DNA from 3 places in the Alkalibacterium iburiense genome. Region 3 is predicted to be linked to each of the others. Evidence: riboswitches for the same ligand, from Rfam matches in the RefSeq annotation. Region 3 holds a riboswitch; each other region holds the start of a gene.

Region 1 (3,282 bases), on a different contig from region 3:
GACTTCAGGTACTATTAAGTCTATCGAGTCATCCATACGCCAGGCACTCGAGTTGTCAATCACTACTGATCCGGCCTCTTCAAATAATGGGGCATAATGCAAACTAGTGCCGCCTCCAGCTGACATCAAAACATAGTCAAAGCCATCTTGTGCTCTTTCTTCCGTCAGTTCTTCTATGGTGTACGTTTCTCCTTTAAACGTGATCTCTTTCCCAGCTGACCGGGCAGAAGAGAAAAGGGTTAAGGAGAAAGAGGGGAGGTTTCTTTTTTCTAAAATGTGGAGCATTGTCTGGCCGACCAGACCGGTTGCTCCCACTAAAGCTATTTTTACCATGGTATCGTATCCTTTCTTTTATAGGTTGAATGTTTGGCACAACAAGCGCGTGGCTTTCTCGCCATTGGCTTCGTCTACCACATATGACACACTGATTTCTGAAGTCGTGACTTGATAAAAAGTGATATCTGCATCAAGCAGGGTTTTAAATATCTTAGAAGCAACACCCGTCATATCGCGCATACCTGCTCCGATGACAGAGACTTTGCAGTATGTGGTTTCAATTTTAAAGTATAAATCGGGGTAGGTTTCTTTTAAGGCGTTAAATAATCGAATCAGTTCTTTTTCATCTGACTCTTTAAATGTAAAGGAGAATTGCTGTCCATCCTGGTTTTGGATTTGGGAAATCATATCCACGTTAATTTCAGCATCTTCCAGTAATTTAAATAAATCGCTCAAAAATTGTCGGTCATGCGAAGGGTAGGTGATGGTAATGTGTGCCATCTCCTTATCTAATGCGACACCTGTGACGGCTTTTCTTTCCAGTATTTGATCATTCGGCACAATCCATGTTCCTTTCTCGTCTGATAATGTTTTTCCTAAATAAATTGGAATGTTGTGATTGTTAGCAAGTTCCACACTTCTCGTTTCTAGCACACCCGCTCCTAAAGCAGACATTTCCATCATTTCTTCAAAAGAGATCTGATCCCATCTTTTCGCTTCTGGGAAAATACGGGGATCGGTACTGTACACACCCGTCACATCTGTATAAATTTCGCATGGGCACTGCATGGCTGAAGCTATGGCAACAGCTGTCGTGTCTGACCCGCCGCGTCCGAGAGTCGTCAGTTCGCCTTCTTTATTAAAGCCTTGAAAACCTGCGACAATAAGCAAGTCATGCTCTTCAAACAAGTTTTCCAACAAGTCTCCTTTAATAGAAGAAATTTTACTTTTTAAATGTTTCCCGATGGTCTCGATGCCGGCCTGGTAGCCCGTCAGTGGCTTGGCCCGCACGCCGATATCATTTAATACGAGTGAGAGAAAAGAGATGGTCTGCTGCTCACCTGTTGTGAGTAACATCGCCAAATCTTTGTCATTCGGATTGTCTGTTAGATCATGGACAGAAGCCAGTAGGTTATCTGTCGTCTTTCCCATTGCAGATACAACCACAATCAGCTGCTCGCCTTTCTCAATTCTCTCCTTTAAATAAAGCGAGATGTCTTTAATTTTCGGAAAGTCAGCCACACTTGAGCCACCAAACTTTAATACACTTCTTTTCATAATAACTCCTTTTAGACTGTTGAGTAGGTATCATCTTTATCACTATAACGAAAAAACGAAGATAATACGAAAAAAACAAGCCGGGAATGCCGACTTGTTCACACAATAAGTATACTCACAAGCGGAAGCACTCCGATAAGCAATAGCTCTACGGCAGTCTGCATATTATTCATATGCAACCCAACAGTTTACTTTCTGTAAAAAACAAACCATTTCGGCAAATTTCCCTTTCCTTATTTCGACTTACAGGTCTTTAGAAATAAGTACTGATGATTTTTGCGCCTCATCCAGTCATTAAATTTTTATTTGTTTCGCTCTATCTATACTATCAGACTTTATATCCATTGTAAAATAGGAATTCAACAGATCTGCTTAATCTTTTAGTAAAAAAAATAAAACCCATTATGACTCATTTTGAGCTATTATGATTGAATTTGACTGTTTGAGATGATAAAATAAGAAGAAGGAGTTGAGGGAAGTGCTTACAGTAGAAAGACATCAGTATATATTAAATAAATTATACCATGTTCAAGCCGTTACCGTGCAAGAATTAGTTGAAGAATTAGGCCATTCTGAATCAACTATTAGACGCGATTTAAGGCAATTGGAAGAACAGAATCAACTCGTTCGCGTGCACGGTGGGGCCAAACGGTTAAGAAAAACGGTCAGTGAGGCTTCGATGGAGGAAAAATCAGTCAAAAACAGTCAAGAAAAGAAACGCATTGCGACCTATGCCTCCACATTAATAAAGGATAAAGAAGTCATCTTTTTGGATGCAGGTACGACCACTTATGAAATGATTCCTTTTTTGAAAGGCAAAGACATAACTGTTGTAACAAATGGAGTCCCTCATGCTCTATCTTTGTCCGAACATCGTATTCCAACTATTTTAATCGGCGGCAGAATCAAGCAAAACACTCGAGCCATAATTGGACCGATAGCAGAGAAACAATTGGAACAGTTTCATTTCAGCAAAGCCTTTTTAGGAATGAACGGAGTCGATTTAACCTATGGTCTAACCACAACAGACGTAGAGGAAGCATCCATAAAAAATAAAGCAATGAATCAAGCCAATCAATCCTTTGTCCTGGCCGATCATTCTAAACTAAAAGAAGTGAGTGCCGTTAAAGTAGCGGACATAGATGATGGCATCCTTATAACCGAAACATTAAGTAAAGAATTTAAAGAATTCAAAGAAGTCACACGCGTAATGGAGGTTACCACACATGATTTACACAGTCACACTAAACCCGTCAATTGATTATGTGATTTATCCAGGTCAAGAGATTACCCCTGGACAAATCAATCGATTTGAAAAATCTCATATGTATCCCGGCGGAAAAGGCATTAACGTATCGCGAATCCTGCATGAATTAGGCATCCCCTCAACGGCCACTGGTTTTGTCGGTGGCTTTACAGGACAATTCATTGTTGATTCACTGGAAAAAGATGGTATTTCGACTGCTTTTGCTTATGTAAATGACAACACACGGATTAATGTAAAAGTAAAAGGTCAACAGGAAACAGAAATCAATGGGGCTGGCTCATTTATCTCAGAAGAAGATGCGACTCATTTCTTAGCGCGTTTTGATGAGATGACTGCTGAAGACATTGTTATCCTATCCGGAAGCAAAGCTCGTAATCTGCCGGGCAATTATTACCAGCAAATCATCAGTCATCTAACAGATAAAGGCATCCCCTTTGTTATCGATACAACGGGCACTGAAT
Region 2 (3,282 bases), on a different contig from region 3:
TCGAGTTCAGGATTAGGAAAAGCGATAGCTAAAGAGTTGGCGGCTGAAGGAGCCAACGTGATGCTGACCAGTCGCAATAAAGATAAATTAGAAGCCGCGAAAGCGGATATTGAAACAGTGGCTAAAGGAAAAGTCAGTTACGTGATAGCCGATATGACAGATGCTAGAAGTATTGAGACTTTAGTTGAAACCACCCGTTCAAAATTCGGTAAAATAAACATGCTAGTCAACAACTCGGGTGGACCGACAGCTGGAAAGTTTGAAGATTTGACCGATGCAGATTGGCAAAAAGCTTTTGATTTAACCTTGCTTGGTTACGTCCGTGTGACCCGCGCTGTCTTGCCGGATTTAAAAGAAACCAAAGGGCGTATTTTAAATAATGCTTCTTCATCCATTAAGCAGCCGATTGATGGCTTGCTTTTATCTAACGCCTTTAGAATGGGGATTCAGGGACTGTCTAAAACATTAGCCAGAGAACTCGGTCCAGACGGTATTTTGGTCAATACTATTGGAGCGGGTCGTATCCAGACCGACCGCATTGATAGCTTGGATGAAACACGGTCAGAAAAACAAGGGGTGCCTCTTGAAGACATTAAGCGCCGTTTTGAAGAGAACATTCCAGTTGGCCGCTACGGGACTCCAGAAGAGTTTGCTAAACTCGCCGCCTTTCTCGTGTCTTACGCCAACACCTATGTGAGTGGTCAAGCCATCCTTGTGGACGGCGCGATGATTGAAACTTATTAAGTATAACGAACTGAAATAAATCGGAAAAATCTGCTCATCGAATAGTGAAGAGCAGATTTTTTCAAGAAAACAGACAGAAAGAGGAAACCATCCATGACAGATACAAAGAAAATCTATTTTGCCTCTCCATTATTTTCAGAAATGGAACAACTGTACAATGCTCATGTCGTGAAGCGATTAAGAGAACAGTTTGGAGAAAAACTATCTATTTACCTGCCGCAAGAAAATGCGGCGATTAATGATAAAGCCAACTATGCCAACAGCATTCAAATTGCGGATGGCGACAATCACTATTTAGAAGAATCAGATATTCTGATTGCAATCTTAGATGGTCTAACGATTGATGCCGGAGTAGCCTCTGAAATTGGCTATTTCTATTCTATGAATAAACCGATTATTGGTGTGTACTCAGATATTAGACAAGGCTTAAACGATAATCAGGAAAAAGTAAAAGCTTTAGATGAGGTAGCTGAATCCCCTTTTTCTTACATTAACCTGTACACAGTTGGTTTAGTGAAAAAACGTGGAAGCATCGTGCGAACAACGGACGAGCTCTTAAAAATAATGGAAGACCTGTTAGAAGACTAAAATGAGAAAAACACGGTTTATAATGAGAAATTGGAAATACTATTGAAAAATGAGTGTGCGCACGGTAAAATACAATGCGTTGATAAATAATATAAAAAGATAGAGGCGCGAAAAATAAGAGTACTTTTTCAGAGGCTGGCCAGCCGTTGAAGAAAGAAGAAAGGGTTTTTCGCCGAAGGTTAGGGATTGCCGCTCCCTTTCCTGGGTATCCGTTTAAGAAGCGTATACCTGTCACGGATTCCGTGGAGCACTATCCTTAATACATGCCTGAAAGCATTTAAGGAGAGTGTGCCTTAGATGCTTTTTAATTTGAACTAAAGGAGATTACACATGAAACATCGATTATTAAAGCTGATTTTGTTTGTCTCAGCTATCGCACTATTTATTCCCACACCGGTTTTGGCACAAGAAGCAGAAGCGACGACACTGGCTAGCACATTGGGACCAGTCACGTTGATTCCGCCTCTCATTGCTATCATATTAGCCTTTGTGACAAAGAACGTTGTTTTGTCTTTATTTGTGGGTATATTTTCAGGAACCGTTATTGTTCAGTATGCGACAGGCGCGAGACTGATAAGCGGGTTAGTATTAGGATTTACGGACATCGTGGATTATGTTCTTAACTCACTAGCTGATCCTTGGAATGCGGGGATTATCCTTCAAGTATTGACCATCGGGGGATTGATTGCTTTAATTACCAGCTCAGGCGGAGCCAGAGCTGTGGCTGAAAGTCTGGCAAAAAAAGCTAAAGGCCCTATTAGTACTCAACTCATTACCTGGGTATTAGGATTACTCATCTTTTTCGATGACTACGCCAATGCCCTCATTGTCGGTCCAATCATGCGTCCGGTTTCTGATAAAATGAATATGTCTCGAGAGCGTTTGGCCTTTATAGTGGACGCGACGGCCGCACCTGTTGCCGGGATTGCTTTAATCTCTACTTGGATTGGCTACGAAGTCGGTTTAATTAATGATGCCTACCAGTCCATAGGGCAGAACGTCAATGCTTACGGTGTGTTCTTACAAACGATTCCTTACCGTTTCTATAACATTTTAATGCTCTTTTTCGTTGTATTGACTTCGATTACCTTGAGAGAATTCGGGTCAATGAAAAAAGCGCAAGAGCGAGCACGCGACACCGGTCAGTTGATTGCGGAGGGCTCTTCACTTGAAGGAGAAGACGAAGAAACAGAAGTTACAGCAAAAGGGAAGTTATCTGTATGGAATGCCCTTGTTCCCATCGGAGCTTTAATCGTATTTAGTTTCATCGGTTTTTATACGAATGGACGTCAAGTTATTTTGGCTTCGGATAATACAGCCTTGATTCAATTGATTCAAACCAGTCCGTTCTCTTTTGCGGCTATAAGAGAAACCTTTGGACTCTCAGATGCATCGGTTGTTTTATTTCAAGCCGCTTTAATTTCTAGCATCATTGCTTTAATTATGGGAGTTATACAAGGACACTTTACCTTTGGGAAAGGCATAGACATATGGGTATCGGGTATGAAAACACTTATCATTACAGGAGTAATTTTACTCTTAGCCTGGTCACTATCCGGTATCATGAATGACCTGGGAACAGCAGATTACTTGGTCTCTTTATTGGGAGACACTATGCCGCCATTTTTATTACCTACTCTTATCTTTGTATTCGGAGCGATTATTTCTTTTTCAACAGGGACATCTTACGGAACGATGGGGATTCTTATGCCTCTGGCCATTCCATTAGCGACAGCTATGCAGCCTGATAATCCGGAATTCATTGTCATGTCAGTGGGGGCCGTTTTAACAGGTGCGATTTTCGGAGACCATTCCTCACCGATTTCCGATACAACGATTCTGTCATCCATGGGAGCAGGTTCCAATCTGTTGGACCATGTGACCACACAGCTGCCTTATGCTCTGACTATTGGAGTGATTTCCATTGTATTTGGATACATTCCGTCTGCT
Region 3 (3,282 bases):
TACATCTTTAGTGACAACGGAACCAGCAGCTACAACACTGCCTTTCCCAATACGTACGCCTTCTATAACAACGCTGTTCGCCCCGACATACACTTCATCTTCAATAACGACAGGTTGGGCGGAAGCCGGTTCGATGACTCCAGCCAGTACCGCGCCGGCTCCAATATGACAATTTTCACCGACAATCGCTCGTCCGCCTAAAACAGCATTCATATCGATCATGGTTCCTTTCCCAATGACTGAACCGATATTTACAACAGCCCCCATCATAATAACCACATTATCAGCTATTTCAACCTTATCTCGAATGAGGGCACCGGGTTCAATCCGAGCATTTAATCCTTTAGTGTCTAGTAAAGGAATCCCGCTGTTACGGCGATCTGATTCTATTTCTAAATCAATGATTTTATGCTGGTTGTTCTCTACTATTGGTTTGATGTCTTTATAGTTTCCGAAAATAACTTTCGACAAGCCTTCTCCAAACACTTTACAATCAGGGAAGGAAAGCTCTTCTGACAAGTTTAAATAGACTTTCACAGGGGTTTGTTTTTCTGAACGGGCAATCGTTTGAATAATATCTTCTGCTTTCATAGGATCCTCCTTATATTACGTAATTGGTAACTTGATTTTCTTTTCAAATACTGCAGGGCCACTCATAAAAATATCGTCTGATCCTTCAATCTTTAGACTACCTTTTTCCAGATGAACATGAACGCGAGTGTCAACCAAATCAGAATCTCTAGCTACTACAAAACTTGCGCTGCATCCCGTACCACAAGCCAATGTCCAACCGACGCCTCTTTCAAACGTGCGAACAATTAATTCTTTCCTGTTCACCACTTGAACAAAATTGACATTCGTCTGTTCTTTAAATAAGGGGTGCTGACAGAGCTTCTTTCCTAAGTCACTTTTCACCATAGCTTTAGCATCCTCGACAAAAACGACCGTGTGAACAGTTCCCATAAACAAACTAGTAAAGGTGACCGGCTTACCGTCAATTTCTACCGTTCGATTGATATAAGAGCGATGATCCGCCGCATTGAAACGGTCATTTCGGTAATCTGCTTTGCCGATATTTACTTTACACTCGAACGGATCTGTTGAAAGAATATCTATAGTCATCTCTCCAGCAAGCGTTTGAACAGGAATAGTAGTATGATGTGTTAGCTTTTCATCCCTGACATACTTTGTAAAGCACCGAATGCCATTGCCACACATAGGTGCTTGAGACCCGTCTTTATTGAATAAAAGCATTTCCAAAGGATTATTTTTTACAACGATTAATCCGTCGGTATCCTGTTCAGCTTCGTGACAAAGTTGTATAGCAAGATCGGAATAGTTTACGTCTTCTTTGTAGTCTACAATCATAAAGTCATTTCCACAGCCATTATATTTTGATGCATACATAGTATTCCTCGTTTCAATTGGATTTTTGACAATAAAAAAACGCCAAGACGGCGGCTGATTGAATACGACTATGTACACAATATGATTAGCACCACCGCTTAAATAAGCAGGAGTGATACAGGTATTATCTGCATCCCCATAAGTGAAATCTACCAATTTCACCTATTCGGCAATGGTTACCTTTCATACGTTGTCATCGAATGTCTTCTCTAACGTATTACTCATTTGCATTGCTACCTCTTTTTTTATGTTTATTAGAGTACCATTAATGAAATTAATTGTCTACTCATATTGTGTTTTTTTTTAACAACTGGTAAACTGTTCCAATAAAAAATAAAGGAGCTCATATATGAAAGAATTATTAAATAATCGCGTTATTCAATCGGAACCAAGCGCTATTCGTTACTTTAATGACTTTGCGCTTGAACAGGGCGCCACGCACTTCTTGACACTCGGAGAACCCGATTTTCCCACTCCTGATCCAATTAAACAAGCACTAGCTAAATCTTTAGAAGAAAACCAGACGCATTATGCACCGTCGCAAGGCTTGCTTTCTTTACGAAAAGCCATCAGTCAGTTTGAAGAAATGCATTCCCAAACATATTATTCTCCTGATGAAATATTAATTACGGCAGGTTCTACTGAAGCCATTTCAACTGCTCTTTCTACTATTTTAAACCCAAGCGATGAAGTGATTGTACTCAATCCTGCTTTCTCACTTTACCGTCAATTAATTGAAATAGAAGGGGCGACTTGTGTGACGATTGATACATCTTCTACTCACTTTCAAGTAACTGAAAAAATGATAGAAGAAAAAGTCACATCAAAAACAAAAGCGATTATTTTAACGTCGCCTAACAATCCGACAGGGACTATATTAAATGAAGACTCTTTAAAAGCAGTTCAGCAATGTGTGTTAAAGCATGGCTTCTTTGTTTTATGCGATGATGTTTATAAGCAATTAGTATTTGAGGAAGCTCCCTCCATGTCTACGCAATTTGAAGATATTAAAGAATACATCATCGTTTGTCAAAGTTTTTCCAAACCATATGCCATGACTGGATGGAGAATTGGCTATCTGATGGCGGATGAACGGTTTATCAAAGAAGCTTTAAAAGTCCATCAATACCGCTTAACTTGTGTGACGACTTTTATCCAAGAAGCAACAATTGCGGCACTAGCTTGTCCAATTGATTATATGGTAGAAAGTTACCGAGAGAGGCGAGATTATATGTATGATCGGCTGGTTAAAATGGGCCTAGAAGTAGAGTTGCCCGAAGGCGCTTTTTATATGTTTCCCTCAATTAAAAAATACGGCTTATCTTCTTGGGAATTTTGTGAACAGTTTGTTTTAAAAGAGAAAGTTGCATTAATTCCTGGAAGTTGTTTTGAAGCGGATGATTTTATTCGGTTAAGTTATTGCGTCAGTCTCAAAACAATAGAAGAGAGTATGGATCGATTAGAAAACTTTTTAAAAGCGTTAAATAGCGAGGCAGTGTAAGTAAAGTTTTAGCTCAACTCTTAGTTCTTTTGGCAATTTGGCTCAAATCATGGTATGCTATAAAAAGATGTGATGCTTATCACAGGGTGAGTTGTCTCCCATTAGACACTGATGAAGATCAGAGCAAAGAAGTGGTGAAAAATGGATAAAAAAGAACTACATGAAGCATTTAACGAATTAGAATCCCACGCAGAAGCCACATTAACAACTATCAAAAAAATGAAAGAAGAATTATCTCATTTAACAGAAGAGAATAATGTGTTACGGATGGAAAATCAAAATCTGAGGGATCGATTAGCAGAAGTGATGAAACAACAGTCAATAGAAAAACAGGTGTCAGATACCGGTATGACCAAATCACGTCTGAATTTAGA

What was found. Region 3 has a riboswitch for lysine ahead of dapF (diaminopimelate epimerase). Riboswitches for the same ligand answer to the same signal wherever they lie in the genome.
Region 1: linked by a shared signal. The riboswitch ahead of ABDZ53_RS12740 (aspartate kinase) and the one ahead of dapF (diaminopimelate epimerase) in region 3 are both predicted to bind lysine.
Region 2: linked by a shared signal. The riboswitch ahead of ABDZ53_RS02380 (Na+/H+ antiporter NhaC family protein) and the one ahead of dapF (diaminopimelate epimerase) in region 3 are both predicted to bind lysine.

What each region holds. Positions count from the first base shown of each region.
Region 1 is NZ_BAAACW010000167.1:54,310-57,591, forward strand. Features, by position in the region: gene ABDZ53_RS12735 (aspartate-semialdehyde dehydrogenase) at 1-333, opposite strand, end outside; gene ABDZ53_RS12740 (aspartate kinase) at 352-1,554, opposite strand; lysine riboswitch at 1,672-1,849, opposite strand; gene ABDZ53_RS12745 (DeoR/GlpR family DNA-binding transcription regulator) at 2,033-2,815, shown strand; gene pfkB (1-phosphofructokinase) at 2,781-3,282, shown strand, end outside.
Region 2 is NZ_BAAACW010000027.1:21,605-24,886, forward strand. Features, by position in the region: gene ABDZ53_RS02370 (SDR family oxidoreductase) at 1-744, shown strand, start outside; gene ABDZ53_RS02375 (nucleoside 2-deoxyribosyltransferase) at 838-1,332, shown strand; lysine riboswitch at 1,425-1,593, shown strand; gene ABDZ53_RS02380 (Na+/H+ antiporter NhaC family protein) at 1,663-3,282, shown strand, end outside.
Region 3 is NZ_BAAACW010000129.1:3,276-6,557, forward strand. Features, by position in the region: gene dapD (2,3,4,5-tetrahydropyridine-2,6-dicarboxylate N-acetyltransferase) at 1-591, opposite strand, end outside; gene dapF (diaminopimelate epimerase) at 607-1,407, opposite strand; lysine riboswitch at 1,486-1,657, opposite strand; gene ABDZ53_RS10410 (pyridoxal phosphate-dependent aminotransferase) at 1,757-2,908, shown strand; gene ABDZ53_RS10415 (DNA replication initiation control protein YabA) at 3,050-3,282, shown strand, end outside.